Regions from separate parts of the Mixta intestinalis genome, predicted to be linked through region 3. Evidence: predicted binding sites of a transcription regulator. Region 3 holds the regulator's gene; each other region holds the start of a gene.
The links. The regulator Fur, encoded in region 3, represses iron uptake genes when iron is present. The targets are predictions, from matches to a motif close to ATAATAATGAGAACNACTATCAA.
Positions count from the first base shown of each region.

Region 1 (10,699 bases), 260 kb from region 3:
CATCGCGCTGAAAGCGGTTGCTGATAGAGATGATGTCCTGCGGCCAGGTGGCGGAAAAAAGCAGCGTCTGACGCTGTGACGGTGTGCGGTTAACGATGGCCTCTATATCTTCCAGAAAGCCCATTTCCAGCATGCGGTCAGCTTCATCCAGTACCAGAGCGCGCAGCTGCGAGAGATCCAGCGTTTCGCGCTTCAGGTGATCGAGAATACGTCCCGGCGTCCCCACCACGATATGCGGCGCATGTACCAGTGAATCACGCTGTGCGCCAAGCGGCTGGCCGCCGCACAATGTCAGGATTTTAATGTTGCGCGTAAAGCGCGCCAGACGACGCAGTTCGTTACTGACCTGATCGGCCAGTTCGCGCGTCGGGCAGAGCACCAGCGACTGCGTTTGATACCGGGCGGTGTCGATATGTTGCAGCAGGCCAAGCCCGAATGCTGCGGTTTTACCACTGCCGGTTTTTGCCTGGGCGCGCACATCGCGGCCTTCAAGAATAGCGGGCAGGGCAGCGGCCTGAATGGGTGTCATGGCTTCGAAGCCCATCTCGCGCAGATTATCGAGCTGGCTGGCGGGCAGTTGCGTCAGGGTGGAAAAAGCAGTCACGGGAAAGTCTCTAATCGGGCGGGTTTGCAACGCTCAGTTTAACAGAATCTTTAGCGGGCGGCAGTAAAAGGCACAGTGTTACGCTATAAACAAAGCAGGCTGTATTCAGGCGTACCGACGGCGTGCGGTGGTATTGTGCCGCCGACAATAGACAGTCAAATAGACAATTTTTAGCCGCGTCATATTAACAATTTCCATTGATGTCATAAATATAATCAACTGAATAAAAAGGAAATTATAAACTGGCACGCCATTTGCAAAAGATTAAGACAGATAACGACTAAATAAACATCCCGAGGAGATCACCATGGCTCATCAAATTCCAAAACATTTTGTGCATACTCGCTCCACACCATTCTGGGATAAAACCAGCGTGCCGCGTGCGCTGCTGACTCATCACAACACCAAAAAAGGGGTTTATGGTCGCCTGTCAGTCATGCAGGGCGCGGTAAAATATTACGGTCATCCTGACGAGCATGACGAGAAGGCTGAAATTGAAGTGGTGATTGAAGCCGGACATTTCGGTATCAGCCCGCCGCAGTACTGGCACCACATTGAACTGCTGACGGACGATACCTATTTTAATATCGATTTCTTTGCCGATCCTGAAGAACAGCTGGAAGGTAAAGGCATGGGGCAGGTAGTTAACGCCCGTAAAGGCGAATAAGCCAAATACGCCCCGTCACTACTGTGGATAGAGAATGGCATCAACCTGTTCATCGCTCAGGTTGATGCCAAAGAAATCGTGGTAGAAACGGCGCGTCTCCTGCAACATATCAATGTCCTCAAAGCGCTGCGGATAAAGGGTTTTTGCCAGCCACAAAAACTGTAGCGCTTCTTCGCTGGTTTCCCGGCACCACCAAAACATCCCCTGTGGGTTAACGTATACCCGATGCTGCTGTACGGCGCGCACGCCCTGCCACTGTGGTGAACTGCGCATCAGCGCGGCATCACGCTGATTCATAGCGACAATGACGTCCGGATTAGCCTGTGCAATCTTCTCCAGCGGCACTTCTCCTGTGCTGTTGGGTTTACCCTGAAACCAGTTCTCCGCCACGTTAACGGCTCCGGCCAGATCCATCCAGTCCTGATTGAGTGAAGGACGTCCGGTGGTGGTTAAGCTGCCGCCCATGCTGTGATACACCTTCAGCCGCTGCTCAGCGGGTAAATCCTGTAACCGCGTCCGTACCAGATCAATATTACGCTGGAAATAGACCTGATAGCGTCTGGCAACCTGTTCAGCGTCCGGCCCCAGCGCCTTGCCGCTGAGGGTGACGCGTTCGCGCAGTGCCTGCATGGAGTTGGCCCGCAGTGCCAGCACCTGGACGCCCGCCTGCTGCAATACGTGAGGCTGCGGGGTATGCATATTTTCCGGCAGAAACAGCAGCTGGGTGCCGAGGGCGATCACCTGTTCCGGATTAATTTCGTGACCGCTGGTTACGCTGATAACCGGCACGCTAGCAATGGCAGGATAAACCTGCCGAAACAGCGGAATACGCTGGGCTGTCGCTGAAGTGCCGACGATGTTTTGCCCGTAGCCGAGCATAGCGATAATGGTGTTTTGCGCGGGCCACGGCGAGGCGACGCGGATATCTCGATGTTCCGCTGCGGCTATAGCCAGCCCAGGCAGCAGCAGGCCGGCTAATAAGGGGAGAAAACGCAGTAATTTCATTAGCTCTCGGCGCGCCCGTCAGACGCGCCGCTCCGGTTAAAAATCAAAGGTGACCGAGGCGCGAACTTCACGTCCGGCGCCGGGGAAAGCGCTGGCGGAACCACCGGTGCCGTCGGTGCTGGAGGCGAAGATCGATCCCCAGTAGTGCTCGTTAGTGACGTTATTCACCGCTACGCGGAAGGTGGTCGGTACGCGATCGATTTTCATGCTGTAGCGTGCGCCCAGATCGAGCGTGGTGTAGCTGCCTGCCCAGCTGGTGTTGGTATCGTTGGCGGCGCGTTTGCCGGTGTAGTGCAGGTTGGCGCTCCAGACCAGCTGCTGCATCGCGGGCAGGCTGTACTCCACCAGCAGGTTAGCCTGCGTTTTTGGCACGCCGACCACCCGTTTGTCGCTGGTGCTGGCGCTTTGGGTTTTCTTCAGTTTTGGATCGAGGAACGTTATACCGCTGTAGATATTCAGCCCCTGCCAAAGATTACCGCTGGCGGTCAGCTCCAGCCCGTTATTAACCTGTTCGCCCTGTTCCTTGTAAACCATATCGCCGGGATCGACCCAGGCGAAGGGGCGTTTCAGGCGAAACAGCGCTGCGCCCAGGTTCATCGTGCCAGAATCCGCTTTCAACCCCATTTCATACTGTTTGCTGCGGTAAGGAGAGAGCGACTGACCGGCATTTTTTACCGCGTCATCAATCGGCGCGGTGCCGCCCTGTTCCAGCGAGTCAGCGTAGCTGATATAGGCCATCAGTGCCGGGGTGATTTTATACATCAGCGCGGCGTTGGGGCTGAGGCCATCCTGATTATCCTGGCTGGTTTTATGGTGCTGTTTATCGAAGCTGCGCGTTTCCAGCCAGCTCTGGCTGAGATAGAACATTGCCGACCACTGCGGGTTAAAGGTCACCGTATCGCCGATAGTCAGGCTTTGCTGCGTGTTGACGCTCGATTTATAGCGCGCGCCGTGAGTATTGATTTTGCCATCGCCCGGCTCTTGCAGGCGTGAAGGATCGTAGAAGGAAGTGTTGCCAAGATCGTAAGAGCGGCTGCCGCCTTTTGCGCCGTAAATTGACCAGACGTAGCCGGTGGTAGCCAGCGACAGATCGTGTCCGATGCTGCCGGTATCAACATGGCCGTTCAGCGTCAGGGTGTTGCTCAGCACGCGGAAGCGGCCTGCGGCACTGGAATCGCTGATGCTGCGCTTTAGCGTGCCCTGATTATCAATTAAGGTGCTGGAAACCGATCGCATTCCCCGATCCGCCTGCTGGTAACCCACGCCCGTCGTTAAATACCAGTCCGGGTTGAAATAGTGAATCAGACGGGCGCTGAGGGTATCGGTGGTGAGATCGTTGCCCGCTGTCGGCAGGGTAAAGTTTTTATTTTTACTGTCTGGTGCCTGTGGCAACGATACGCCCGGCTTATAGCTGAAGCCGCCAACGTAACCTTTCTGCACAAAGTTATAGTGGCTGGCGTTAAATTGCAGTTGCGTACCCGGCTGAATATTCCAGTCCAGCGCCAGCGCGATCAGCTTGCGGCGGCGCGTGCTGTCAACCACGCTGCCTTCGCCATCTTCATTCAGCAGGTTAAGGCGATAGCCGAAGCGGTTATCGGCATCAAAATGACCGCCGAGATCAACATGACCGCTCCAGGCGTTGCGGCTTTGATAGCCGAGCGTGACGCGCCGCAGCGTCTGTTCGGTGGGGCGTTTGGCAACAAAGTTAAACTGTCCGGCAGGGCTGGCGGGACCGTAGAGTGCGCCTGTCAGGCTGTTCAGCACGTCGAGCCGCTCCAGCATTTCGACCGGAAAAGCGGTAGTGGCGACCATATTCAGCCCGTCAAGGCGGCTGTTAGCGACAACGCTGCCCTGCATACCGCGGCTTTGCGGCCTGCCGACATCCATGCCGCCGCGCGCCTGCATCTGCGTATCGGGCAGGTATTTCAATAGTTCGCTAACGCTTTTCGCCTGCTGATTTTCAATCATTGGCTGCGTAACGGTGGTGGTGGCGTAAGGCGTATCGATCCATGCCTTATTGCCTAACGGCCCTACGTCCAGATCGGAGGTGACAAAGCCAGCGCCCGCTTTCACTTTTTCCGCGTTGGGCGCGGCGCTGGCGACAACGATCATGGTTTCCTGCGCTGCATCGCTGTTATCCACCGGCGCGGAGGCAGGTGCGGCAATGGCGAATGGAGAGATCCCTGGTAAGGTGAGCAGCAGCGCTGCTAAAGGTGTTTTGTGCATTTTATATCCAGCGTCATATAATTAGTTATATTACGCTGGCGGAAGTTAGCACTTTTTGCCTGGCGTCACACGTTATTTTTTTTAACGGGAAACTGTCTGGAGAGTGTAAGGAGGTGTAAGGCTACGCTATCACTCGTTTTTTTGAGTGATAGCGGGAGAGCACTAACGGTAATAGATGGCGATATATTGACCGTGCAGTGTTTCAATCTGCACTTTGGTATCAAAAATCTCTTCGATAACGTCCGGGCGCATAATTTCCTGCGGCGCACCGCGATAGAGCACCTGGCCCTGTTTCATGGCGATAATATGGTCAGAATAGGCCGAGGCGAAGTTGATATCGTGGATCACCAGGATAATGGTTTTATGCAGCTCATCGGCGGCCCGGCGCAGCTGCTTCATCATTGCCACGCTGTGCTTCATATCCAGGTTATTTAACGGCTCGTCCAGCAGTACGTAGTCGGTATCCTGACAGAGCACCATCGCTACGCAGGCGCGCTGACGCTGACCGCCGGAGAGCTGATCGAGATAGCGCGTTCTCAGCGGTAGCAGATCGAGAAACGCCATCGCCGTTTCCATATGCTGCTTATCCTGCTGGGTCAGACGTCCTTTTGACCAGGGATAGCGCCCGAAGCCCACCAAATCTTCCACCGTCAGGCGGCTGGTAAAGTGGTTTTCCTGGCGCAATACCGCCAGCACTTTTGCCATCTGCTCATCGGGCGTTTTTGCCACTTCCAGGCCGTTAACCCATACGCTGCCGCTGTCAGCGGTCAGCAGACGGCTAATCACCGACAGCAGCGTCGATTTTCCCGCGCCGTTAGCGCCGATAATCGACGTAATGCCGCCCGCCGGGATTGATTCGGTAACGCGATCCAGCACCGTTGTGTTCTGATAGCTTTTACTAATCTCTTTTACTTCAATCACACCGCAGCCTTTTTAATCAAAAACCAGAGGAACAGCGCGCCGCCGACTAACTCAATTACCACCGAGAGCGTGCCTGCCATATGCAGCCCGCGTTCCAGAATAACCTGTCCGCCTACCAGCGTAATGATGCCCGTCAGCACGACGCCGGGCAGCAGATATTGATGGCGATGCGAGCCGATCAGCGGATAGGTGAGGTTAGCTACCAGCAGGCCAAAGAAGGTCAGCGGGCCTACCAGCGCGGTAGAGAGCGCCACCAGTAGCGAAACCAGCAGCAGAATCAGCGTCACCCGCCGCCGCCAGCTGACGCCAAGACCCATGGCTAACTCACGTCCCAGCGCTATCACATCCAGGCTGTAGCGCATACGCCAGATCGCCACCGTCGTCACCAGTACCGCCAGCGCTGACAGCGCGATAATTTCCGGTGCCGCACGGGTAAAGGTGGCAAAAATTCGGCTCTGTAAAATAGCGAACTCACCCGGCTCCAGCAGGCGTTGCAGCAGGCCGGAGATGCTGCGGAACAGCGTGCCGCATACCAACCCCACCAGTAGTACCCTATGCAGATTGACGCCTACCCGCCCCAACAGCCAGCGGTAGAGGAAAGTAGAAAACAGCACCAGCAGCAGCGCTTCGCAAATAAACTGACCGCTGGTACCAAGCATTGCCAGCCCGTTGGCGTCGATAAAGAAGATCAACAGCGTCTGGATCAGAATAAACAGCGCTTCCAGCCCCATCACTGACGGCGTCAGAATGCGGTTATTGGTCACCGTCTGGAACAGCAGCGTCGCGACCCCGGAGGAGAAGGCGACCAGTACCATCGTGGCGAGTATCAGCCCGCGATGTGCCAGAATATAGCGGATGTTGCCGCTGAGGTTGATGGTCATAAACAGCACCATGCAGGCCAGCGCCAGTACGCTTAACCCTGCCAGCCGCCGGGCCGGGGAATCGAAACGCAGCCGTAAAGCGCGCCCTGAAGGACGCGGTACTGAACTGTCAGCCTGCATAACGGCGGCTCCTTAAAATCAACAGCAGGAATATCGCAGCGCCCAGGCAGCCGAGGATCACGCTGACCGGGATCTCCCACGGGAAGCTAATCAGTCGTCCGATAATATCGCACAGCACCACCAGCCCGCCGCCGCACAGCGCTACCCAGGGAATGGTTCGGCGCAGGTTATCGCCCAGGGTAATGCTCACCAGGTTAGGCACAATCAGACCGAGGAAGGGCAGTACGCCGACCACCACAATCACCACGCCGCTAATCAGCGCGATAATCGCCATGCCAATAAACACCACGCGACGATAGTTTAGCCCGACGTTAACGGCGAATTCCCGTCCCATCCCGGCGACGGTAAAGCGGTCGGCGATAAAGCAGGCCAGCAGCGTCAGCAGGCCGGTGAGCCACAATAGTTCATAGCGGCCCTGGAGGACGCCGGAAAAGTCGCCCGCCTCCCAGCTACCCAGCGACTGTAGCAGATCGAATTCCATTGCCAGAAAAGTGGTGACCGCGCTGAAAATCGCGCCGAGCATGATGCCGGTCAGCGGCACCATCAGCGGCGTTTTCAGCCGCATTCGTTGCAGCACCAGCAAAAACAGCCCGGTGCCGATCAGCGCAAACAGCGTAGCGACGATCATTTTTACCATGACCGGCGCTGCGGGGTTGACGATCATCACCAGCAGCAGACCGAGGCTGGCTGACTGCGTCGTACCGGCAATAGAAGGCTCCACGAAGCGGTTCTGCGTCAGCATCTGCATAATCAGCCCGGCAACGCTGACCGCGCTGCCCGCCAGCAGCAGCGCCAGGGTGCGCGGCACGCGACTGAGAAAGAAGACGTCACGTACTTCCGCATCGCTCCACAGCCGGGTCAATGTTACCTGGCTGACGCCGACAAACAGGCTCCAGATCATCAGGCCCAGCAGTAACGCCAGGCCTGCGATAAAGCTAAAACTCTTCATAAACCCGTTTATTTTCCGGCTGGGGTGTTATCCAGCGCGGTGCTGATGCTGTCCATTAGACGGCTGTAGCTCTGAATACCGCCAGCGATGTAGAGCGAAGCCGAATCGAGGTAGATGATATGTTGATTCTGCCAGGCTTTGGTTTTATGGATCAGCGCGTTATCCAGCACCTGTCGGGCAGATTCGCCTTCGGCGCGGCCAATAGCGCTGTCGCGATCCAGGACGAACAGCCAGTCAGGATCGACATTCATGATGAATTCAGAGGTAACCACGTTGCCATGCTTGCCCGCCTGGCTGAACGTTGTGGCAGGGGTAAAGCCCAGTTCGTCGAAGATGAAACCGAAGCGAGAGCCTGGCGCATAGGCAGACATCTTGCCGCCGCTGACCATAATCACCATCGCTTTACCGGCGTGCTGGCTCTTATCGCGCAGCGCGGCGATTTTTGCGGCGAACTTGTCGGTCAACGCTTTCGCCTCATCCTGCTTACCAAAAATCTCGCCAAGCTGTTGTACACGCTGGGTCAGGCTCTGGGTGAAGTGTTTGGTATCCACCTCCAGCGAGATGGTCGGCGCGATGGCGCTGAGCTTGTCGTAGGCGTCGTGCGCACGTCCACCGGCAATAATCAGATCGGGTTTCGCATTGCTGATGGCTTCGTAATCAGGTTCAAACAGCGTGCCGGTATTCAGATAAGCATCGCCCTCATATTTCGCCAGAAACGCCGGTAGATGCGTGCTGTTTTTCGGTACGCCTGCCACCGGAATCTGTAGCGCATCGGCATTATCCAGCGTGGACGGGTTGAGAATAATCACTTTTTGCGGCGGCTGCGGCACGGTGGTGGTGCCCTGCGCATGTTCAACCTGAAGGGTATGCGCTGAGGTGGTCTGTGCGGTGGTGTCATCACACCCGGTCAGAGCAACGGCTGCGGCAAGCAGCGTAGCGGTAAAAGCGGAAGATAGACGCATTTTCTCTCCTGAAAATGTTAACAGACAGATGGCAACCGTTAATGCATATGATTCGCATTCTTGATGAGGTGGGCAAATCATACCCTCGTCTCGACGGCTTGAACAGTGCCGCATGCGCGACTTTATGAATCAATAAAAAGCAGGATCGGGCAATCAGTTTAATAACCTTTGTCGTAATTATTTATTTATATGCTTGTTTTGTAATATTTTTTACTGGTGGCTGGTTAGCGCAGGATTTTCTGCCAGCGACAATTATGGAGATTTTGTGGAGATTGCTTCGCTGGCGATGTAATAGTAATAATAATCGTTATCATATAGCCCGGAAATAATCGTACACATTTATCAGGGATTAGTTGCATGATTTATACAAAGTCTTTCAAAATGCGTCCTTGCGCGCTGTTGCTGTTGATGAGCTGTCACGGCGTTGCGCTGGCAGCGGAAAATATACCGCCAGAAGATGGTGTCATGACGGTACGCGCTACGGCAGAAGAGGAACTTAAGCAACAGCCTGGCGTATCCATCATTACTGCGGAAGACATTGAAAAAAGCCCACCGGTAAACGATCTCTCTGACATTATTCGCAAAATGCCCGGCGTTAACCTGACCGGTAACAGCGCGTCCGGCAGTCGCGGCAACAACCGTCAGATCGATATTCGCGGCATGGGTCCGGAAAATACCCTGATTCTGATTGATGGCGTGCCTACCACTTCACGTAACTCGGTGCGCTATAGCTGGCGTGGCGAACGCGATACCCGTGGCGATACCAACTGGGTACCGCCGGAAATGGTAGAGCGCATTGAAATTCTGCGTGGTCCGGCGGCGGCGCGCTACGGCTCCGGCGCGGCGGGTGGCGTAATCAATATCATTACCAAACGCCCAACTAATGACTGGCACGGCACGCTGTCGCTGTTTACCAATCAGCCGGAAGATGAAAAAGAAGGGGCGACCAAACGTGCCAACTTCAGTCTTAGCGGCCCGCTGGCAGGCGATACGTTAACTATGCGTCTGTACGGCAATATCAATAAAACGCAGGCTGACGCCTGGGATATTAACAACGCGCAGAATGGTTCTTACGCCGCCGGTCACGAAGGGGTGCGTAATAAGGACATTAACGGTCAGCTCTCCTGGAAAATTTCACCGTCGCAGATTATCGATTTCGATTATGGCTACAGCCGCCAGGGCAATATCTACGCGGGCGATACGCAGTACAGCAATAGTAATGTCAGCCCTGGCAATCTCATTGCTGGCCTGTACGGACATGAAACGAACCGTATGTATCGTCAGAACTGGGGACTGACCCACAATGGCATTTGGGACTGGGGACAGTCGAAGCTGGGCTTCTACTACGAAAAAACCAACAACACCCGGCTGGGCGAAGGCGCAGGCGGTAAAGTTGAAGGGATGATTAACAGCGACAAATATAATACCAGCCGCCTGCAAAACTACCGTGCCACCGGCGAGGTGAACCTGCCGCTGACGCTGCTGGTGGATCAAAACCTGACGCTGGGCGCAGAGTGGAGCCGTGAAAAACTGAACGATCCGGCATCCATGACAATGGCGAATATTGGTGATTTTGACTATGACGGCATTTCCGGCGATCCGGCTACGCGCAGCGGTAAAAACCACGCTGATTTAACGGCGGTTTACTTTGAAGATAATATCGAAGCGCTGCCAGGCACCACGCTGATTCCGGGCCTGCGTTTGGATCACCACAGCGAATTTGGCAATAACTGGAGCCCCAGCCTGAATATCTCGCAGGAGCTGGGCGATTATTTCAAGTTGAAGGCAGGGATTGCACGCGTCTTTAAGGCATCGAATCTTTATCAGTCCAGCCAGGGCTATCTGCTTTCCACTAAAGGCAACGGTTGTCCGGTAGGCGTCGTCGGCCAGTGTTATTTAATGGGTAATAAGGATCTCGATCCTGAAGTCAGCGTTAATAAAGAGCTGGGCATTGAGTTTACCAGCAACGGTTATGACGCGGGTATTACCTGGTTCCGCAACGATTACAAAAATAAAATCGTCTCTGGCAATACGGTTATTGCCAACACCAGCGCGGGCAATAATATCCTGCGCTGGGAAAACGGCGGTAAGGCGGTAGTGGAAGGGCTGGAAGGTAACCTGGTGATCCCGCTGGTGGAAGATAGCCTGAACTGGCGCACCAACGTAACATATATGATCACCTCGGAAGATAAGCGCACCGGCAACCCGCTGTCGATTATCCCGAAATACACCATCAATAATATGCTGGATTATCAGGCGACCGATAAACTTTCCGCTAATATTAACTGGACGCTGTACGGTCGTCAGAAGCCACGTAACCATGTAGAAAACAATAAAGAGAATAAAGAAGGCCTGTCAGATAAA
Region 1 covers NZ_CP028271.1:328,243-338,941, forward strand. The annotation lists gene dbpA (ATP-dependent RNA helicase DbpA) at 1-604, opposite strand, end outside; gene C7M51_RS01430 (TehB family protein) at 912-1,271, shown strand; gene C7M51_RS01435 (ABC transporter substrate-binding protein) at 1,290-2,276, opposite strand; gene C7M51_RS01440 (TonB-dependent siderophore receptor) at 2,313-4,502, opposite strand; gene C7M51_RS01445 (iron ABC transporter ATP-binding protein) at 4,665-5,423, opposite strand; gene C7M51_RS01450 (iron chelate uptake ABC transporter family permease subunit) at 5,420-6,316, opposite strand; gene C7M51_RS01455 (ABC transporter permease) at 6,414-7,373, opposite strand; gene C7M51_RS01460 (siderophore ABC transporter substrate-binding protein) at 7,382-8,335, opposite strand; gene C7M51_RS01465 (TonB-dependent siderophore receptor) at 8,744-10,699, shown strand, end outside.
Region 1: the regulator Fur is predicted to act here: its motif matches at 8,627-8,649, upstream of C7M51_RS01465 (TonB-dependent siderophore receptor).

Region 2 (10,699 bases), 710 kb from region 3:
GCCGCGGTTAACGTCAACGCACAAAGCACCGAACAGGCTAACGACTGGTCAATCACTGCCAGTAACGCAGCGGTGCGCGGCGGTGAGGTAATGCAGCAGGTCGTCGTCACCATGGATGAAATTGCTGAAAGTTCGAAGCAGATTGCCTCTATAACCGGGCTAATCGACAGCATCGCTTTCCAGACCAATATTCTGGCGCTGAACGCGGCGGTTGAAGCTGCCCGCGCCGGCGACCAGGGCAAAGGATTTGCGGTAGTGGCGGGTGAGGTGCGTAATCTGGCGAAGCGTAGCGCCAGCGCCGCCAGCGATATTCGCCAGCTGATTGAGGCCAGCGTGCTGAAGGTGGAGTCGGGTGCCGGTCAGGTGCATCAGGCGGGCCAGACGATTAGCGATATCGTGGAGAAGGTGCAGAACGTGACGGAGATGCTACAGCAGATCAGCACCGCCACGCGCGAACAGGAGGCGGGTCTGAACGAAGTTGGCAAGGCGGTAGAAGATTTGGATCGCATCACGCACCAAAACGCCTCGCTGGTTGAGGAGGGATCGCAGGCATCCACGCGCATGAAAAACCAGGCGCGGCTGCTGGTGGATGCGCTGGAGGTCTTTCGTTAATCGTTAAGCCTTCGCCCGAAGGTTTGCTTACAGAAACGAGCGGTGATAAACCGCCGTACTCCAGTAACGGCGGCTGGCGTATTTTTCCGCCAGCCCGCCCGCCAGAGCTATGCCCGCTGCGCCTGATGCCAGCGCCAGGCATCCAGCAGTAAAAATCCCACCAGGCTGATGCCCATCAGCGGCAGGCTAAAAGCCAGCGCAACCGCTATTACGGTAAGTAAAAAGCGCAGGCTGAGGCTGATACGTCGCCAGGCCCAAATCAGCGTTTCCGCCGGATGATGGCGCGGCTGAGCCGGACGGCGCAGCCACCAGAGGCGGTAGCCCAGCGCGATCAGCACACATAGCGCGATACCAAACAGCGCCAACACCAGCTGGTTTGCCAGACCAAACAGAATTCCCATGTGTGCATCAACGCCCCAGCGCGTCAGCTTCGCCAGCAGTCCGAACTGAGCAAACTCAACTTTATCCGTAACGCTAAAAGTATGCGGATTCACCGCCACGCTATCACCCTGCGTTGGCCAGTGGCGGTCGATTTCGCTGACAAGCCAGGCCCGATCGGTTTCCGCTGCGGGGCGAATTTCCACCTTTGCGGCATCAATGCCGCTGGCGCGAGCGGCGGCGAGTACACCGTCAAACTGTGCGGCACTCAGCGGCGCGCCCGGCGCGTGGTGCATCGTCTGTCCGTGATGCCCGGCATGCTCATCCATCACCATTGGCGCAGTGCTGGCATCGAGCCGGAGATCGACAGCAGGCGTCAGCCAGCCATAATGCGCGCGCAACGTGTTGATATTGTCGCCCACCCAGCGTGACCAGGTCAGGCCGGTAGTTGAGAAAAACAGCAACCCAGCCAGCAGCACAACGCCCAACGTGCCGTGCAACGTGCGCATTTTCAACAAACGCCGGGTACGTGAAGCGCGCCCGGTTTTTGCCTGACGTGGCGTGCGCTGAACCGCCCAAAGCAGCAGGCCGCCCAGCGCCGCAACCCATAACCAGCTGGCAGCCAGTTCGCTGTAGTTGCGGCCAATGTCACCCAGTAGCAGGCTGCGATGCAGATAATCGAGCGTGGTGCGCAGCGGCAGAATACCGCTGGTGCCATATACCGTCAGATCGCCACGTACCGCCAGCGTAACGGGATCGATGAAAACCGCACGGCTTTCTGATGGTGCGCTATCCGCAAAGCGGAACATCACCCGCGTGGTGTCGCCCACGGCAGGTGCGGGACGCACCGCGATAATCTGCGTTTCCTTGCCTGCGTAACGCAGGGCAGAATCAATCTGAGCTGAAAGTGGCTGAGCCGGGCCACGGCTCTCGCTGGTTAGCGCCTCGGTATAAAGGTAGTTTTCCAGCTGCGGCGTCATAACATAGAGCGTGCCGGTCAGCGCGGCGACAAAAATAAAAGGGCCGATAAACAGGCCGATGGTGAAATGCAAACGGCGCATCAGTTGCAGGAAAGCCTGACTGCTTTGCGTTTTCTCAGCCTGTGCCAGCGCCGTCGGCACGGTTTTTTCCGACATAATGATTCCTTTACCCGCGAACGGGCATTAAAAAGTGGCAGGGTTAAACGAGCGGGAGCGCGTTAACCGGTGGCCCACGCGGACGGAACCAGATGGGAATCCAGCGGGCGATAAACGGCTGTAGCTGGAGCGGAGCGGCGGGTATAGCGGCCTGTAGCAATGACCAGAGCGCAGGCGGTTTGAAGGAATCAAGCGGCAGATGAATCAGCAGCAGACAGTAGCCGCAGGCGCTGTCATCCATGAGCGACACAGAATGATGCCAGGAGTGGCTTTCCGTAGCGCTGGATGTCTCCGTCATCGCTGACATAGTGCTGTGATGGTGAGCAGATATCGCTGGCGCGGCATCATGCATCATTGCTGACATACCGCCACGCTGCGCCATCAGCGATTTAGAAATCACCGGAGCGATAAACAGCAGCAGCATAGCCAGTAACGCCAGCATGGCGGGCAGACGGCTGCGGGCGACAGCGAAATGGATCAGCGACACGGAAAGCCCTGTAAAAAAATAACTGCGCAATTGTACGCGATGCGCAGGAATAGAAATAATTTTTTTACATTAAGGCACGGTATTTATCTGCCGCCGCGTTTTTACTGACAGACGTCAACCCACTGCGCATCGGTAAGCGCCGCCATCTGGTCTGGCGAAATGCGCACCGCGCTATGGATGGCACCCGCTGCGGGCAGCACTTCGTTAAAGCGCTTCAGGGAGATATCGCAATATACCGGCAGCGGGTATTCAAGACCAAAAGGACAAACGCCGCCGGGGGGATGTCCGGTCCAGTTCAGCACCTCATCGGTAGTTAACATGCGAGCTTTCGCGCCCAACGTCTCTTTTAATTTACGGTTGTCGAGGCGCAGATCGCCGCCGGTCACGATCAGGATAACCTGCTCTTTTACCTTCAGCGACAGGGTCTTGGCAATTTGTCCCGGTACCACTCCATGCGCTTTGGCGGCAAGCTCAACGGTTGCCGTACTCTTATCCAGTTCGATAATGGTGATTTCAGGGGCGCGCTCGGCAAAGAACTGCCGTACAGACTCCAGGCTCATGCTGCTCTCCACAATAAACGAAGCTGACAAAGCTGCCATAATCAACGGAATCTGTAAATGTCAGACGGCGGTAAAACCCGCCGAAAGGAAGGAAAGAGGCTCAGACTGACTTCAGCGTGCAGTCGCCGCAACGATCGACATCAGGCAGACGATAACGCTGACAGCAACTGCGGCGCTGCATTCCGCCATCGCGCGGAATAACGGTGCGGTACAGAGGATTATCGCTGCCGTCCAGCAGATGGCGCGAGAAAAACAGCGCGTGTTCCAGCGCCAGCAGCGTCGCTTCATCCACCCAGCTTTTCATTTCGCCCAGGAACCAATGCATCAGGTAGCCGTTGTTATTCCAGATGAGCTTAGCGTTAATGCCGCCGTGCTGGGCAATACCCTCTACCGCAGGGATCAGGTGGCGCTGGATCAGACGATCGATACGCTGTGGCGCATTCAGATAGTGCGCCTCTTCGTCTTCCCGCACGTCGAGCCAGAATTTTGCCGGGCGTCCGCTCTCATGAAACTGCACATGAAAATGTTGCAGCGAGCAGTCAAGCGCGCGCGTCTCCATTATCAGGGCCAGCATCATCGGCGGCACTATCAGGCCAAAATACCACTGCGCCCACAGGGATTGCAGCGGCTTATCCTCACGCGCCATATCGGCATGGTTGCGATAGATATCATCGCCATAATTCGCCATCAGGCGCGTAAAGTGCGCACTCTGCGCCCATTCGGCCTGGATTAACGTATCGGCAGGCGCGGCTTCGTCCAGCGTAAGAAAGTCAAGAAACCAGGCGCGATGCTCACGGAACAGATTATGCAAAGCGCTGCTAAGCGAGCTGTCGCGCTGCATAAAGATGACCGGGAGTGAACCGTTTTGATAAGCCTGACGCGTAGCAATGGCCATAGGGCTTCCTGTTGTGAGCGACTACCGAACGTAGATAAGAAGACAAATGATAATCGTTCTTGATTGTATCCAGGAAGCAATGCGCTGGCAAGCGGGCGCACAAAAGCTATGTGGCGGCGGCACGTAAAATCAAATAACCCGCTAAATTTTCGGGGTTAACTTTCTAGCCAGCGGTAGCCGGTGGATAAAAAGCGCGGCGGCGAGGTTATGATTAACCTGAACCGCCCGTCATTATTTCATCATGCGCTAATTAAGCTTTTCTGTTATTACGTCAGGGAGAAAGCAGGATGCAAGAATTACGGTAATTTGTATTAAGGTAAAATAAATTATCACCCCTGAATATTTTTTAATTAATGCACTACGTTTTAAATTAAATCAGCGGGCTGAGAAATTGGGGGCGCTTCACAAATTTCATCCCAGGAAAGAATGGTATTTCTGCCCCGGTTTTTTGCTACATATAATGCCCGGTCGGCATTGGCGATTGCCTGTTCGGCATCCTGTTCAATTATTGGCGCAATACCCGCGCTAATGGTTACGTGCGTAGAAACCAGATGGTTAAAATGGTGGGGAATTCCCAGGTCCAGCACATGCTGGCGTATACGTTCGGCCAGCCGCATGGCAATCGCTGCGTTCACGTTGGTTATTAATACCAGAAATTCTTCGCCGCCGTAGCGGGTGACGACGTCGCGCGAACGTACCGCATCGCGTATTGCTACAGATACCCGCGCCAGCGCCTGATCGCCCATCGCGTGACCATAGTTATCGTTGTAGGCTTTGAAGTTATCGATATCGAGCAGCATTACAAAATGGCTACCGGCGTGACTATTCAACAGGCTTTCGAGCCGGTTTTTCAGGCCACGTCGGTTATACAGGCCGGTTAATGGATCGAGCATGCTCAGATCGCTCCAGGTCTGCTTTTCTTCATACAGCTGGAACAGCAGCCGACGCGTGAAATGGTCGCTACGCCGCTGCATCAGGCTTTGCAGCGTAAAGCCGATCAGCGGTAGCGTAATAGTAAACAGCAACGTCAGTGAATGCTGACCGCGATCGAGCGTCAGCACCGCCAGAGAAGGGGGGGCAATATGCAGGCAAAACGCCAGCAGATGTTCGCTCAGAGAGATGGCGCTGATAAAAAAAACGGTCATCAGGCTGATTAACAGAAAGCCGCCATCAAAATAAAAAACCAGTGCGCTTTTATGCACAATCAACCATGCCCACAGCGATCCCATAATAAATGCCGTCAGGGATAATAACGGTCTTTTAGTATCGGGCTGTATCAGGATAAACGCTAACAATAATAAACTTAATGCCACGATAAGCGTTGCTGGCAGAGAAAACGAAAGGTTTTCTCCTTTGTTTATCGGTAACATAAAAAAAGTGAGGTCGCCACGTTTAAAAAAAGAAACAGCATCAAAGACAGGCGATATTTGCTGTGAAGCAATTCTTCATAGGTCTGTAATTTCATTTTTTATGCACTCGGAACGGCCCCGAAAATTCAAAGCGCCACTGCCAGAGTAAAAGTTACCCTGGTGATGATTTTGAGCGGTTATTATTATCTTATTAAATAAGAATAATCCTGGCAATCTACCACTTTATAACTGGTCTGTCATCTTCGTGTATAAAGTTTCATCACAAGATGTGTGCAAAATGATAAAAATTATCATATGATATTGGTAATCATTATCATTTGTGGTGGTGGATATGTTGATGGCAATTATGGCAGCCTGCGGACTGTGGGGTGTAAGCTGGGCGATGGGAAAACGGTTACAGGGGGCGTGGAGCGTTATTTTACCCGGCGCGCTGATGCCGGTTGTGGCCTCAATCAACCTTTCTTTTAGCCAGTGGCGCTGGCTGCTGGTTGTGGCGCTGCTCTCAACGGCGGCAATGCTGTTTCATCATCGGCTGCGTCGTTATCTGTTGTTGCCTTCCTGTATTGTGCTGGCAGGCGTCATGGCGGTGATATCGGTGAATACCGGCGGACTGTAAGCAACCGTGACGGGATGGCAAGTTAACGGGAGTGGATGCGGCTCGTTTACGGAGAAGCAGACAGGGCTGTCGTGCCGGAAGGCGCGAGATATAAACCTGAAGGGATAATAAAAAGAGAGAAAAACGAAGGGATGACAATATTGGTGCGAAGAGAGGGACTTGAACCCTCACGTCCGTTAAGACACTAACACCTGAAGCTAGCGCGTCTACCAATTCCGCCACCTTCGCATAACATTGTCTTCATATCACCGCATTGGTGCGAAGAGAGGGACTTGAACCCTCACGTCCGTTAAGACACTAACACCTGAAGCTAGCGCGTCTACCAATTCCGCCACCTTCGCGCAGATGCTGTGCGATATGAATTTTCGTGGTCTTTGGTGCGAAGAGAGGGACTTGAACCCTCACGTCCGTTAAGACACTAACACCTGAAGCTAGCGCGTCTACCAATTCCGCCACCTTCGCGTTCCAACAATGCTTTGCAGCACTGTAACCACGGAGGCGGATTTTGGAGATTTTTACCGGGGACGTCAACAGATATTTCTTCACTCTGTTGCGTTTGCTGTAAAAAACAGCATATCCCCCGGAAAATGACGTATTAATCGCCGCAGTCCGACTTAGCGGGTGCGGGCTGCGCGTCCCCAGACGGCTCGGTAAACTTTAAAACGTCCGGTTTGCGCCAGCACTTCATGCTGACCGAAGGTTTCATCCAGCGCCTGCGCGTAGGGCAGGAAGGCGTTTGCCACCAGCCGTAGCTCGCCGCCGTTGTTAAGGTGCTGGGCTGCGCCGCGAATCAGAGTGCGGGCCGCATCAAGGCTGGTCTGCATCCCTTCATGGAACGGCGGGTTGGAGATGATCATATCGTAGCGCCCGGTGACGTCTGAATAGACGTTACTGGCGAACACCTCACCTTCCAGCTGGTTTGCGGCCAGCGTCGCCTGACTGGCGGCCAGCGCGGCGGCGTCCACATCGGCCAGCCACAGGCGAACCTTTGGTGAATGGCGAGCCAGCAGCGTAGCCAGTACGCCTGCCCCACAGCCGATATCCAGCACTTTACCTTTGGTATGCGGCGTAAAGGTAGAAAGCAGCAGGGCGCTACCGGTATCAAGACCATCGCGGCTGAACACGCCCGGCAGCGTTTTGATGGTGCAGTCTTCGATGGTGTATTCGTCCCAGAAGGCGTCAGCATCGAAAGCAGGCTGCTGTGTCAGTCGTCCATGATACAGACCGCAGCGGCGCGCGCTGTCAATTTTGTCCAGCCTGGCCCATTCCTCCAGCATTCCCTCAGCGCTGCGTACGCCGCTACGATTTTCGCCGATCACAAAAATATCGCTGCCGACCGGCAGCAGCGACAGCAGGTTTTGCAGCTGAAACTGTGCTTCCGGTTTACTCTTCGGCCAGTAATAGATCAGGGTATCGCACTCTGCTACCGCTTCCGGCGTGGCGACCAGACCGAACTGCGCGCGATCGCCCATGCTGCGGCTTAATGATTGCCAGTGATGATAATATTGTGTGTGAACGCGGCTCAGCCCGGTTTCCAGCTGGGCGGGCAGGTCATCCTGCAAATCACCGGCAAACAGCACACGGCGTGTTTGCCATTCATCACTGTGGCGCAGGATCACTTCACTCGCCGGGGTAAAAGCAGACATCAGATAGCTCCTCAGAAATCAGAGCGCAGAGTATAGTGGTTTGTTAGCGCTTGTTCGATGAGTTTGCTAGCATATGCGCGTCATCGTGTAGGTTGCAGAAATGTTAATGTTAAAGGTTCACTTCGGCTGCCCGCTTGGGTAAGCTGTTGCGGTGCCTTCTGCAACCGCAGTTATTTAGGTTACAGCGCGGCATAAAAGAGCGTAACGGGAATTTCTATGTCATCCAGACGTGACTGGCTACTACAGCAAATGGGCATTACGCAATATAAGCTGCGGCGTCCGCGCGCGTTAAAAGGGGAAATTGCCATCACGCTGCCGCCGGATACCCGTCTGCTTATCGTGGCGGATATTCCTCCTGGCACCGAGGACCCCCTGGTGAGCGATGTGCTGCGCGCGCTGGCGATTGCGCCGCAGCAAACGCTGAGCGTAACGCCGGAACAGTTGGCTATGCTGCCTGAAGATCGCGCCTGCGCCAGCTGGCGTCTGGGCACCGATGCGCCGGTAGCGCAGCAGGGTCCACACCTTTCCACGCCGCCGCTTGAGGCGCTCTATTTTGACGCCGGAGCGAAACGCGCGCTCTGGCAGCAAATTTGTGAATATGATGTCGATTTCTTTACTCACGCCGAACGATCTTCCTGAAGCGCTCGCCATTGAACGGCGCAGCCACGCTTACCCGTGGACAGAGGCGACCTTCGCCAGCAACCAGGGCGAACGCTATCTTAATTACCGTCTGGATCTGGATGGCCGCATGGCGGCATTTGCGATTACCCAGTGGGTACTGGATGAGGCGACGTTGTTTAATATTGCCGTCGATCCTGCCTGCCAGCGTCGTGGCCTGGGTAAAGCCCTGCTGAACCATTTGATTGAGCAGCTCCAGCAGCGCGATATTTTCACTCTGTGGCTGGAAGTTCGTGCTTCTAACCAGGCGGCAATCGCGCTCTATGAACAGACCGGCTTTAACGAAGTCTCGGTGCGCCGAAATTATTACCCGGCACCTCACGGCAGGGAAGATGCTCTGATTATGGCGCTCAGCCTGTAGAGGCTGGCGCAGGAGCGCCCTGAAGTGCCGTAACAGGAGAGGGCTATGCTACAAAACTGGGACTGGATCCTTTTTGACGCTGACGACACGCTGTTTCACTTCGATGCGTTTGCCGGGTTACAGCGGCTGTTTAAAGATTACGACGTTGAGTTTAGCAACGACGATTATGATGAGTATCAGGCGGTTAATAAGCCCTTGTGGGTGGATTATCAGAACGGTGCCATCACCGCTTTGCAGCTACAGCACCAGCGTTTTACCGGCTGGGCGGAAAAACTCAAGGTATCGCCCGATGAGCTGAACAGCGGTTTTCTTTCCGCAATGGGTGAGGTTTGTGTACCGCTGGAAGGCGCGGTAAATCTGATGAACGCGCTGAAAGGCAAGGTCAAGATGGGCATCATCACTAACGGTTTTACGGCGTTACAGCAGGTACGTTTACAGCGCACCGGCTTTCGTGACTATTTCGATCTGCTGGTTATCTCGGAACAGGTGGGATACGCCAAGCCCCATCCGGCGATTTTTGACTATGCGTTGGAGAAGATGGGTAACCCGCCGCGTGAGCGTGTACTAATGGTGGGGGATAACCCCGATTCAGATATCCTCGGTGGCATCAATGCCGGACTGAAAACCTGCTGGCTTAACGCCGATGGGCGCGAGCGGCCTGCCGCTATCATACCTGACTGGCAGATCGGTTCACTGCACGAACTACAATTGATTCTTGTTTCTTAAGTTTTAGTGACAGCGTATTTCAGGGTTATTCACTAAACAGGCGGCTATATAGCCGCTTTTTTATTGTTCATTTCTTTTATCACAGCATCCAATGCTAAAAGTTATTTTTAGCGACGTTTTTTTTCCTCCATTCCGTTTTATTCCGATCCAATAATAAAAAAATTTTCCCTATAAAATTGCGCTTGATTTAGCCATAAGTGAAAGCAATCGGTAAATAAGTAAAACTTTTCTGATGTTTTATAGGATTATTCCCTCTGAAAATTTTAAGATTATTCTCATTTTGTGACTTGTGTCTTAATAAAGAATTCCTAATGTAATTTACGCTAAACGCGCCCCGTTGAATTCTCGCAAAGACTATGTAAACTTGCGCGAAACAGAGACGTCAATAGCTAAAAAGACGAAATACGAGATGCAAAGGTTAATCTCGTGCGGTAGCTATTGCTCTGATTGAATAATATTTAATGATTGAATTATAAGGAAATTTATTTATTTTGCTGCTAATTATATTTTGAGTGAAGGTATAACCTGTAACTGCTTGTTGCTAAAGTAATATTAACGATTTCCATCAGTGAATATGGGGAATCTTGTCAAAGATCTCAATTAATCATTGAGAAATACTCATTATACATCAGGGCTGGTAAGACGAAATCGACGTTCTTGCTGGCGCTTCCTTAAAATATATTGAGCAAATTGCCCGTTTGCTAAGTTGTATATCCCTTCATATCGGACAGAAATACTTTTTAGTTCTGGTTTAGTCTTCGTGGCTAATTTGCTTTTTACTATTTTTTAAAATGGAACTGCTGGCATTGGCTGTTACTTTTTCAGCGTCGGTCAGCTTACGTCACACTCTCGTCCATTTTTATTCGTCCGTTCAGTTAGATTTTGTTAATTAATTGAGACAAGTTCATGAGGATCATGGTGAAAATACAAATAGCATTAACTCTGCTTTTGGTTCTTAGTATTACCGGTTGTAAAACGACACCGCCCATCACTGATGACACCATCGTTACCAGCACCGTGGGTGACGTTAAGCTTACCCACCGTTACGCGGTTACTCCGCCAAAAACCTTTACGCCAATTAATGAAGAGTATCGTGCGCTGTATAACGCCTCGGTAATGAGCCGTCCTGACTTCGGCGGCAAGCTGGTGCGCTATCTGGAGAATGCTGAGCGTTATAAGGTACTGGGCGCGGTAGAGAACAACTGGTTAGCCATTGCGGAACTGGATAAAGAGC
Region 2 covers NZ_CP028271.1:4,571,961-4,582,659, forward strand. The annotation lists gene C7M51_RS21185 (methyl-accepting chemotaxis protein) at 1-612, shown strand, start outside; gene C7M51_RS21190 (PepSY-associated TM helix domain-containing protein) at 720-2,126, opposite strand; gene C7M51_RS21195 (DUF2946 domain-containing protein) at 2,170-2,613, opposite strand; gene C7M51_RS21200 (YbaK/EbsC family protein) at 2,715-3,173, opposite strand; gene fhuF (siderophore-iron reductase FhuF) at 3,274-4,068, opposite strand; partial or broken gene C7M51_RS21210 (diguanylate cyclase) at 4,434-5,533, opposite strand; gene C7M51_RS21215 (DUF1435 domain-containing protein) at 5,770-6,054, shown strand; tRNA gene C7M51_RS21220 (tRNA-Leu) at 6,196-6,282, opposite strand; tRNA gene C7M51_RS21225 (tRNA-Leu) at 6,309-6,395, opposite strand; tRNA gene C7M51_RS21230 (tRNA-Leu) at 6,430-6,516, opposite strand; gene rsmC (16S rRNA (guanine(1207)-N(2))-methyltransferase RsmC) at 6,669-7,700, opposite strand; gene C7M51_RS21240 (DNA polymerase III subunit psi) at 7,917-8,339, shown strand; gene rimI (ribosomal protein S18-alanine N-acetyltransferase) at 8,299-8,739, shown strand; gene yjjG (pyrimidine 5'-nucleotidase) at 8,785-9,465, shown strand; gene C7M51_RS21255 (SH3 domain-containing protein) at 10,384-10,699, shown strand, end outside.
Region 2: the regulator Fur is predicted to act here: its motif matches at 4,115-4,137, upstream of fhuF (siderophore-iron reductase FhuF).

Region 3 (10,699 bases):
CTTCATCCGTACGGTAATTGCTTGTGGCAGAGCCAGGCGCAGCGGATATTAGCCAGGTTCAGCTGTACAATTTGCGCGCTGGTTCTAACATAAGGATTATAAAGTTAAATCCTGCGGGTCGGTAGCAACGTTGGCGCTTGCAGACAAAAGTCAGAATATGCCGCAAAGCCTCCCGGCGAACAACCGCTCACTAACCGGCAGGGAAAGTAAAAACCATGATAACCTAAGCTTTACTGTCAACTGTAAGAACTTTGCCATGAATTTGAATACTCGCCTGCAAACTGAACAATCTGCCAACGATGCGACACCCATCCTGTTGATTCATGGTCTGTTTGGTAGCCTGGATAATCTTGGCGTACTGGCGCGCGGCCTGAAGGCGGATCGGCCGCTTATCCAGGTTGACGTGCGCAATCATGGCCTTTCGCCGCGCAGCGAGGTGATGAGCTATCGGGCGATGGCACAGGATATGCTGGAAACGCTCGATCGGCACAGCATCGATAACGTCACGGTTATCGGTCACTCAATGGGCGGCAAAATCGCCATGACCATGACCGCGCTGGCACCGGAACGTATCGAACAGCTGGTGCTGATCGATATCGCCCCGGTGGATTACCAGACCCGCCGACACGATGCCATTTTCGCTGCCGTTAATGCCGTTACCGCTTCAGGCGTTACCCAACGCAGCGCCGCCGCCGACATCATGCGTGAAATCATCGCTGAAGAAGGCGTGATTCAGTTCCTGCTGAAATCTTTTCACGACGGTGCCTGGCGCTTTAACGTCCCTGTTCTGTGGGATAACTATAGCGCGATTTCCGGCTGGGAAAGTATACCGCCGTGGCAGGGACCGGCGCTGTTTATTCGCGGCGAGCTTTCTCCCTATCTGGATGATATTCATCGTGATACGTTGCTGGCGCAGTTCCCACAGGCGCGCGCGCATGTGATTGCCGGAGCGGGTCACTGGGTTCATGCTGAAAAACCCGACGCGGTACTGCGTGCCATACAGCGTTTTTTAGCGCTGTAAAAGCAAGGCGTTAACCCGCCGACAAAGATTGTTCTCACTCTTTGCTCAGGGTATGATGGCGCGCTAAAATTTTGCCGTCGCTGAAAATGGCGGCAAGCCGGCCCAAACGTCACCATGCGCGGCGCAAACGCGCAGCCCATTCAGTACCACGATTCTATGGCAAAAGAACACACGGACCGGACCACGATCGATCTGTTTGCAGATGAACGTCGCCCGGGACGCCCGAAAACCAGTCCGCTGTCGCGTGATGAACAACTTCGTATCAACAAACGCAACCAGTTGAAACGTGACAAAGTACGGGGTTTACGGCGCGTTGAACTGAAGATGAACAGTGAGGCTGTCGAAGCGCTCAATGCAATGGCCGCTGAACGTGGCGTAAGCCGCAGCGAGCTGATTGAAGAGATGATTCTTGCCCAGTTGAAGGCGCTCTGACTGGCTGAAAGAAGCGCACAATGAGACACAAATGCAGCGGCTTTACGAGTTCCGCCTCCAGACGGTCTCTGCTATTATTGCCGTAATCTGCATTCCACGGGCAGTTACCAATTCTATAAGTTTCAAGAGGTTATTAAACTCATGGCAATCGTAGGCATTTTCTTTGGCAGCGATACCGGCAATACAGAAAACATTGCGAAAATGATCCAGAAACAGCTCGGTAGCGACGTTGCTGCAGTGCATGATATTGCCAAGAGCAGTAAAGAAGACCTGGAGGCTTTTGATATTCTGCTGCTGGGCATCCCTACCTGGTATTATGGCGAAGCGCAGTGCGACTGGGATGACTTCTTCCCGACGCTGGAAGAGATCGACTTTAACGGCAAGCTGGTAGCGCTGTTTGGCTGCGGCGACCAGGAAGATTACGCTGAATATTTCTGTGATGCCATGGGCACCATCCGCGATATTATCGAGCCGAACGGCGCGGTAATCGTTGGTCACTGGCCAACCGAAGGCTATCACTTCGAAGCCTCTAAAGGTCTCGCCGACGATACGCATTTCCTTGGACTGGCAATTGACGAAGATCGTCAGCCTGAATTAACCAACGAACGCGTTGATAAGTGGGTGAAGCAGATTTACGAAGAGCTGCATCTGCAGGAAATTCTGGAAGCCTGATTCCGCGCTGATTGTGTACCACATCACATTGCGTAACAGGTTTTTCCTATAGAAATGATAGGTACGGGTTTGAAAATTTTATCAAACAGTCGGTAGAATACCCGTATCGGTCATACGCTTTCCTGCCGTTGTGCTGTAAAGCGGCAGGATGAAGCGAAATGTAAACGCAGCATCAGATGAGCATGAACAACGCCGGACGTAGCTCTTATTTTACTTCCACTTGCGGCTTCACGCCTCCCCGTACGGTTTTCATTTCGAAGCATCAGTTCTATAATGAGACGCATTAGCTTTAGCGTCGACCGATGTTCATGGCTGTTCAGCCACATTGTGACTAGCAAAGTAACAGGACAATATCCGCATGACTGACAATAACACCGCATTAAAGAAGGCCGGCCTGAAGGTTACGCTTCCACGACTAAAAATCCTGGAAGTGCTTCAGGAACCTGAGAGCCATCACGTCAGTGCGGAAGATTTGTACAAGCGCCTGATTGATATGGGCGAAGAAATTGGGCTGGCAACGGTATATCGCGTACTGAACCAGTTTGATGATGCTGGCATCGTTACACGCCATAACTTTGAAGGCGGTAAATCCGTTTTCGAACTGACCCAGCAGCATCATCACGATCACCTGATTTGCCTTGACTGCGGCCGGGTGATTGAATTTAGTGATGAATCGATCGAAGCTCGCCAGCGTGAAATCGCCACGCGTTACGGCATCAAGCTGACCAACCACAGTCTCTATCTGTACGGTCACTGCGCGACGGGTGACTGCCGCGAAGATGAAACATTACACGACAAATAAAAAATTGTGCTATGCAGTAATGGAAACCGGTGCCTGAGCACCGGTTTTTTTATGGCTTTGTGACGCCGGGCAAGCGTAAAAGCCTGCCCCAACGTTTTCAATCAGAGCGCTTCGCTGCGGCTGTAGCGCTCTCCATCCGGGCTGACGCTGCGTACCATAACGCTACTGCCTTCAGCAACCGTAGGCTTCATCCGCTCGTCATAGCGCAGCCAGCCTTTACCGCCATCCAGCGAGTATTCGATAGCCAGACCCGGCAGCGCAAGGTTCGCCTCCAGCTTGCCGTTGCGAATTTGCGCGCCCGGCACCGGCAGGCGGTAAGCGATACCGACTTTATCCAGCTTCGCCAGCTCACGTTGCCCCAGAATATTGGCGAAACGCTGCCAGTCGCGGTTTAACGCCTGACGATCGACAAACTGCGTGACGCCACCCTGATATTCACGCCCCGGCTGATAATCCTGCTCCCAGGAGGCACGATGCCAGGCGCGCTCCGCTACGGTAAACAGGCGCGGGAAGATCATATATTCCATCTGGTCGTCGGTACGTACGGTTTCACTCCACAGCTGCGCCGACAGCCCCCAGGCTCCGGGCCAGGGTTTATCAGAGCGTGCCGTAAAGGTTTTGCCATCACGATCGACTGAGGTCTCCGCATTTTGCGGTAGGTTATTTGGCGCAAAGCTAAACATCTTACGTTCATCGCTATAGCGCGTTCCCCAATAGTAGCCACGCTCTAACGGGTTCACCTCATAAGGGAAATCCATATAGACGTAGTCGGGGTTAGAGATAATCACATCGTAGCCTTTATTGGCCCAGTCGTTAGCGCTGTCAAAGCCGCCCCAGTAAAGTGTATCCCAGAAGTTAACCGCCACTTTTGGCGTGGCGAAGGCGGCAGCGTTCTCCGCATGTTTCACGCCATCCTGCCAGGCCTGCATACGTTCGATACCGTGCGCATGTACCTTACTGCTGACCGCCAGCGCAAAATAGCTCGGCAGATGATCGAGATCTTTCACTTCACCAGCCGCAATCATTTTCTGACAGGCGAGCGATTTTTCCCAGGGGCGATTTTCCTGGCTGCGGTCAATCAGGCCGGTACCAGGCTGCGGCTGCTGTTTATCGCTGTAGCCTGCGCCAAGGCGAATATTTTTAGCCTCGTCGCCGCCAAAGTGCCAGGTAGACAGCGGCTGCCCGGCTTCTTTATGCATCGCCTGAATTTCGCCGATAACCTTATCGACAAAGCGCTGTGAAGAGGCGAGGCAGGGATTGAGATAGCTGGTACGATCGTAAAGCTGAACGGAGGTCGTTTCAGAGGTATCAAGCGGATCGCGCAGCCGATACTCTTCTGCTTTTTCTGTTTCGCCCGCTTTCATCAGGCGCTGATAACGTGCTTCCATTGAGATGACGGCGGCGCGTGCGTGCGCAGGCATATCGATTTCCGGGATCACCTCAATATGGCGTGCCTGGGCATATTTAACGATATCGATGTAATCCGCCCGGCTGAAAAAGCCGCTGCCGTTGTTATTGTTAAAGGGACCAGAACCGAGCTGCGGCAACAGGCAACGCTGTTCGCTAAGATCGTGGCAGCGCTGGCTACCTACCTCGGTAAGCTCCGGCAGACCAGGGATAGCGATACGCCAGGCTTCATCGTCGCTGAGATGGAAGTGAAATTTGTTCATTTTCCACGCGGCCATCTGATCCAGCATACGCATTACCGCCTGCTTGCTGTGGAAGTTACGCGCCACATCAAGGAAAGCGCCACGGTAGGCAAAGCGCGGTGCATCCTGTGCTTCCAGCGTTGCAATCACCGGCAGCCCTTCAGCAGGCAGCAACGATGCTACCGACATCAGCCCGTAAAAGACACCGGCGCTGTCGTAGCCGGTCAGCTCAATACCCCGCGGGCTGATGCTGAGATGATAAGCCCCGCTTACCGCACGTTCACCGCTAAAATCCGCCTGACGAATGGTGGTACGCAAAGGAACACCGCCGCTGTTTTCCTTCACGCCCAGCAGCGCAAAGCGCGCTTTAATCACCTGTGCCTGATTATCCGGCAGCGTCAGCAAATCAAAGGCAACGCCTTTGCTTAAATCAAGATCCTGCGGGTGAACTTTTAACGCCAGCGGGGTTGGGGTAATTTGTCCACGCAGCGCCGCCGTCGGCAGCACGGCGATATCACTGTTTTTCAAAAAACGGCTGGCAGGCTGCATCAGTATATTTTTATCATCAGCGGTCCGCTTCCAGCGATCGTTAAAGGGCGCAACAAACTGCGTCAAATCTTCGGTGTCGGTACTGGCGATAATGCGCGGCTGGGCGTTTTCCGCCGTCACATACCAGCGCGGCATCACATCGGTAATAAACAGCTGCCAGTATTCATTGATCAGGGGGATCGCGATCGATTCCCCTGCGCCGATGCCGGTAAATTTCTCAGTGGGCTCCAGACGCGTCAGATCGCCATTAACATGCACGATCCTGAACCGATCGCTGTCGATCTTAATCGTCGCATGAACATTACTCATGTAGATCGCCCAGTTGCGGCTGGTCAGCGCCGGACCATTATTTGTCAGGGTAATGGTTGCCCGGTTACAGGCGGCCCAGTCAGCCCCCAACGCGGCGCAGTCGGTGCCGTGCAGGGCAGCCTGGTTATCGGTTACTTCGTAACGCACGCCAAATTGACTTACCTGATCCACAACCCGCTGCGCCTGCATTGCGTCGCTGCTGCATCCCGCCAGCGTCGCCATAATTAGCGCTGACAGCGTTAAACGTTTCATGTTTTCCCCTTATTCGTCCTGTCGCGTGGGCTTTCCTTCACCGCGTACTGCCGGTCAGCCGCAGGCGATTGCCGTTATAGCCGTTGCCCGGAGGCAGCCGTAGCTGCCTGTTCTGTTTAAAAGATGGTGAAAGGTGCAATGACGATAAATTTCACGTCTTTTTCGTCCTGGAACATGTTGCCGTAGCCGCCGCCGAAGCTGGGAACGTCGCTGTGGTTGTCATAGCGGGTAAAATGCAGCTTAAACAGCGTATCCTTCGCCCTGCCCTCCTGGATGGTGTAAATCAGATCGAGATTCCAGGCAGATTCTCTGATGCGCTGGCTCTGGTCCCATTGCGGATTGCTGCTCGGTTTGGCATCCCAGCCGTAGGCCCAGGAAGCGCCAACCTTCCAGCCCGCCATGTCCCACTGGCTGAGGTCATAGATTACGCCAGCAAAAATGGCTTTTTCTCCGTTGGCGTTCCAGTCAGAGCGTGCATCCCACCAGATATCCAGCCTGCCGTTAGAACTGGCGTAGGATGGCGTCATACGCTGCAGGAAAAAGCCCTGGTTGCCTTCGGCTTTAACCCAGGTCCCTTCGAGTCGCCAGTCAAACGGCCCCCAGGTATAGCCAAAGGTCAGCGCCTGAAGCCAGGCCATGCCGTCATAAACATCGTTGCTGTTGTTTGCCCCGCCGCTCTCCCGATCGTGCGCACCGTAGAACTGATAGCTGGTGCGTAAATCGCTATCGCCAAGCGGTGTACTCCATGAAGCTTTAGCAAAATACTGGTCCATATAATCTGCCGCCTGGCCCCATGAGGCTTCCAGGATCAGCTGATTGTTGAAATCGTAACGAGCGCCGACCGCGTGTAGCCAGGAGATGCCGGTTTTACCATCGGCCTGACGAAAGCGATAGATATGTCGATACCAGGGGGCTTTATAACGGTCGGTCCACATATAGGACATTTCAAGCTTGCCCGCTTCGGCGTAATCCTGACTAAATCCTGCTTCAACGCCACGATAGGTGCCGGGTAAAAAGCTCCAGTGCGGTGCCAGCAGCGTTTGCCCCTGCGGCTGGATATAACCCGCGCGCAGCCAGTAATCATCTACTTTCATTTTTAACGCTGCTTTATAAAGACTGGTGCCGCTGCGATCGCCGCTCCAGTCTTCATCCCAGCGCGTTTTTCCACGGCTGAAACCAATTTCATTCGGTGCCGCCGGGCCGCTGTTACTCATTTCAACCGCGCCGAAAACGGCCAGATCCAACCCGATAATATCGGCAGCGTAGCCCGAATTAAAATCAAGGCTGCTGTTTAACGTGGCGTGATGTAAGTTCTCCCGGTATTTGCCGTAATGTTCGCTGCTCTTATCAACCTCTTTTCTGTCGCGCTGCCGCTGCCAATAATAAACGGCCCCTTTTAATGACGAATCTTCAATAAAGCCGGTAGCACGAACAGGCGGGGTAATAAAAGTAGTTAGCGCGGTTATTACAGCCGCCGAACAACAGGCGGCCTTACGCTTCCCTGGTAAGGTGCGCATGGGTATTCCTCTTTGACGGAAAAATTAAAAAATCATGAACAACAATAGCTAAGGAGCTTCTCGTTGCGTTGCTAGGATATTTTTCGCGTCGCGAATTATCAATAAGGAAATACATATGTTTTATTAAAACATGACATGGGGCACATAAAAGGATGCGGTAATTAACAAATAAATAAACTTAATTCCGTCGCATTAGAAATATAAGCAGGCTATCTTTTTATTATTAAGGAATATATATATTAATAAGTCTAAATAAAGACCTAATTGTCTTTAATTAAGTAGATAACTTATTTTTAATTGGAATGCGGGAAATAAATAAAATGAAAGAACAGGACGACGGTTGTCGTCCTGAGAAAGGATTAACGGGCATATACTGGCAGCAGATCGACATAACTGAGCAGCGAAACGACGATATTTAAGGTAGCAAACAGCAATACCAATACGATGGGCAGCCTGCCGCCCTTTAAACGCCATCCCTGCGCCTGGGGGAAGCGTTTTCTGGCTTGATGTGCCAGCAGTGCCGGGGTAATCACCGCCCAAATCGTCGCCGCCAGTCCGGCGTAGCCAATCGCCAGCAAGAAACCATTCGGCCAAATCATTGCCGCCGCCAGCGGCAGGAAAAATGTTGTCAGCGTCGTTTTCAGACGCCCGGTGCCGCTGTTATCAAAGCGCAGCAGATCAGCCAGATAATCAAACAGCCCCAGCGTGACGCCGAGGAAAGAGCTGGCTACGGCGAAAGTGCTGAAAATCGTCAGTAGTTTACTCAGCGAGGCGCTCTGTAGCAGCCCGCTTAGCGCCTCCACCAGCGCATCAATATTACCGCCGCGCTGGGCGATAGCGATAAAATCACCGCGAGGAATATTACCCATGGTGCCGATAATCCACACCAGATAGATAACCAGCGCCGCTACGGTCCCCAACAGCAGACAGCGCGCCACCTTCTTACCATCATGACGGTAATAACCAATCAGCCCGGAAATATTGCCGTGATAGCCAAAGGAGGCGAGGCAAAACGGAATTACCATCCAGACATAACGCAGATAGTCTGTTTCGTTACCGCCCGCGTCCAGTAACAGCGCTGGCTTAACGTGCCCCAGCAGGCCGCCAAACAGCAGGAAGAAAGTAATCACTTTTGCGCCGAGGAAAATCAGCGTCACGCGGCTGACCACGGCGGTGCCAAGCCAGACGAACAGCGCCACCAGTAGCGTAAAGCCCAGCCCGGCCATTCTGGCGGAAACCGGCAGATGTAACGTGGCGAACGTGTGCTGCAAAATTGCTCCGCTGGCAGAAATATAGGCGTAGGTCAGAATACCCAGCACAAAAGCGATCGAGGTGCCGTTAAGCAGATTCCAGCGTGCGCCAAGCAGATCGCGCGTCAGAGTATCAAAGCCCGCACCGGTCGGATAATGCAGGCTGGCTTCCAGAAACATCAGCCCGGAGAGCAGCATACAGAGCCAGGTTAACAGCAGAATCGCCGCCGACCAGCTAAACCAGGCGCCGGACATCACCACCGGCAGAGAAAACATGCCAGCACCGACAACGGTGCCGGTAATAATCAGCGTACCCCAAAGGACAGAAGGGAGCTTATTGACGGAAACCGCTGCTTCCATAAGATAACCTCAGAATGTTATTTGTTTATTTTTTGTTCAGATAGCGTTCTGTCTGGCAGAACGGCTACTGTGAAAAACATTCTACCTGATAGTGAACTCATGCACTAGTACATAAATAAAAACCGTTCGTTTTTATCGTGACTACATTATTAGCCGATTAAAAAGAGAGCAGATAACATCAGGGCTGGCGTGGCAGGCGTTAGCCTAATGCTGAGAATAGTGCATAAAAAAGGCGGCTCATTGAGCCGCCCGATCGCCGTTAATGGGGGGTTATTCGCCGCTTTTCGCCCAGGTATCACGCAGGCCAACGGTACGGTTAAATACTAGATGCTGCGGGCTGGAGTAAACGCTGTCGGCACAGAAATAACCTTCACGCTCAAACTGATAAGGTGAGGTCGCTTCCGCCTGCGCCAGACCCGGCTCAACAAAGCCGTGTTTGATAACCAGCGATTCCGGATTAATGGTGGTAAGAAAATCTTCCGCCGCCGCCGGATTAGGCACGCTGAACAGGCGATCGTACAGGCGGAATTCCGCCGCTGCCGCATGCTCCGCCGACACCCAGTGAATGACGCCTTTCACTTTACGTCCGTCCGCCGGATCTTTGCTCAGCGTATCCACGTCACAGGTACAGAAGATACAGGTAATGTTGCCCGCTTCATCTTTCGCCACTCGCTCAGCGCGGATCACATAAGCGTTACGCAGACGCACCTCTTTGCCCAGTACCAGACGCTTGTACTGTTTGTTGGCTTCCTCACGGAAATCAGCGCGGTCGATCCAGATTTCGCGGCTGAACGGCACGATACGCGTTCCCATTTCCGGTTTGTTAGGATGATTTGGCATCGTAATCATCTCTTCATGACCGGCAGGCAGGTTTTCAATTACGACTTTCAGCGGATCGAGTACCGCCATCGCACGCGGTGCGTTTTCGTTCAGGTCATCGCGCACGCACGATTCCAGCGCAGCCATCTCGACGATGTTATCCTGCTTGGTGACGCCGATACGACGACAGAACTCGCGAATCGAAGCGGCGGTATAGCCACGACGACGCAGGCCGGAAACGGTCAGCATGCGCGGATCGTCCCATCCCTCCACCACTTTTTCTGATACCAGCAGGTTCAGCTTACGCTTGGACATGATGGCGTATTCGAGGTTAAGGCGTGAGAACTCATACTGACGCGGATGTACCGGGATAGTGATGTTATCCAGCACCCAGTCGTAAAGACGGCGGTTATCCTGGAACTCCAGCGTACAGAGCGAGTGCGTAATGCCTTCCAGCGCATCGGAAATACAGTGGGTGAAGTCATACATCGGGTAGATGCACCACTTGTTGCCGGTCTGGTGGTGCTCGGCGAATTTAACGCGGTAGAGCACCGGATCGCGCATCACGATAAAGTTGGAAGCCATATCGATTTTCGCCCGCAGGCAGGCCGCGCCTTCGGCAAACTCGCCGTTGCGCATTTTTTCAAACAGCGCCAGGTTCTCTTCCACGCTGCGATCGCGATATGGACTGTTCTTGCCCGGCGAGGTCAGCGTGCCGCGATATTCACGGATCTGCTCCGGCGACAGCTCATCAACGTAGGCCAGACCTTTATTGATCAGCTCAAGCGCGTAGTTATACAGCTGATCGAAATAATTGGAGGAGTAACGGATGTCGCCACTCCACTGGAAACCCAGCCACTGCACATCCTGCTTAATGGACTCGACATACTCGATATCCTCTTTCGCCGGATTAGTATCATCAAAACGCAGGTTACACTGCCCCTGATAATCCTGCGCAATGCCGAAATTCAGGCAAATCGACTTTGCGTGACCAATATGCAGATAGCCATTCGGCTCCGGTGGAAAACGGGTATGCACACTGCTGTGTTTACCGCTCGCCAAATCTT
Region 3 covers NZ_CP028271.1:585,144-595,842, reverse strand. The annotation lists gene ybfF (esterase) at 257-1,021, shown strand; gene ybfE (LexA regulated protein) at 1,178-1,453, shown strand; gene fldA (flavodoxin FldA) at 1,595-2,125, shown strand; gene fur (ferric iron uptake transcriptional regulator) at 2,484-2,927, shown strand; gene C7M51_RS02735 (beta-N-acetylhexosaminidase) at 3,029-5,686, opposite strand; gene chiP (chitoporin ChiP) at 5,803-7,203, opposite strand; gene mtr (tryptophan permease) at 7,563-8,813, opposite strand; gene glnS (glutamine--tRNA ligase) at 9,084-10,699, opposite strand, start outside.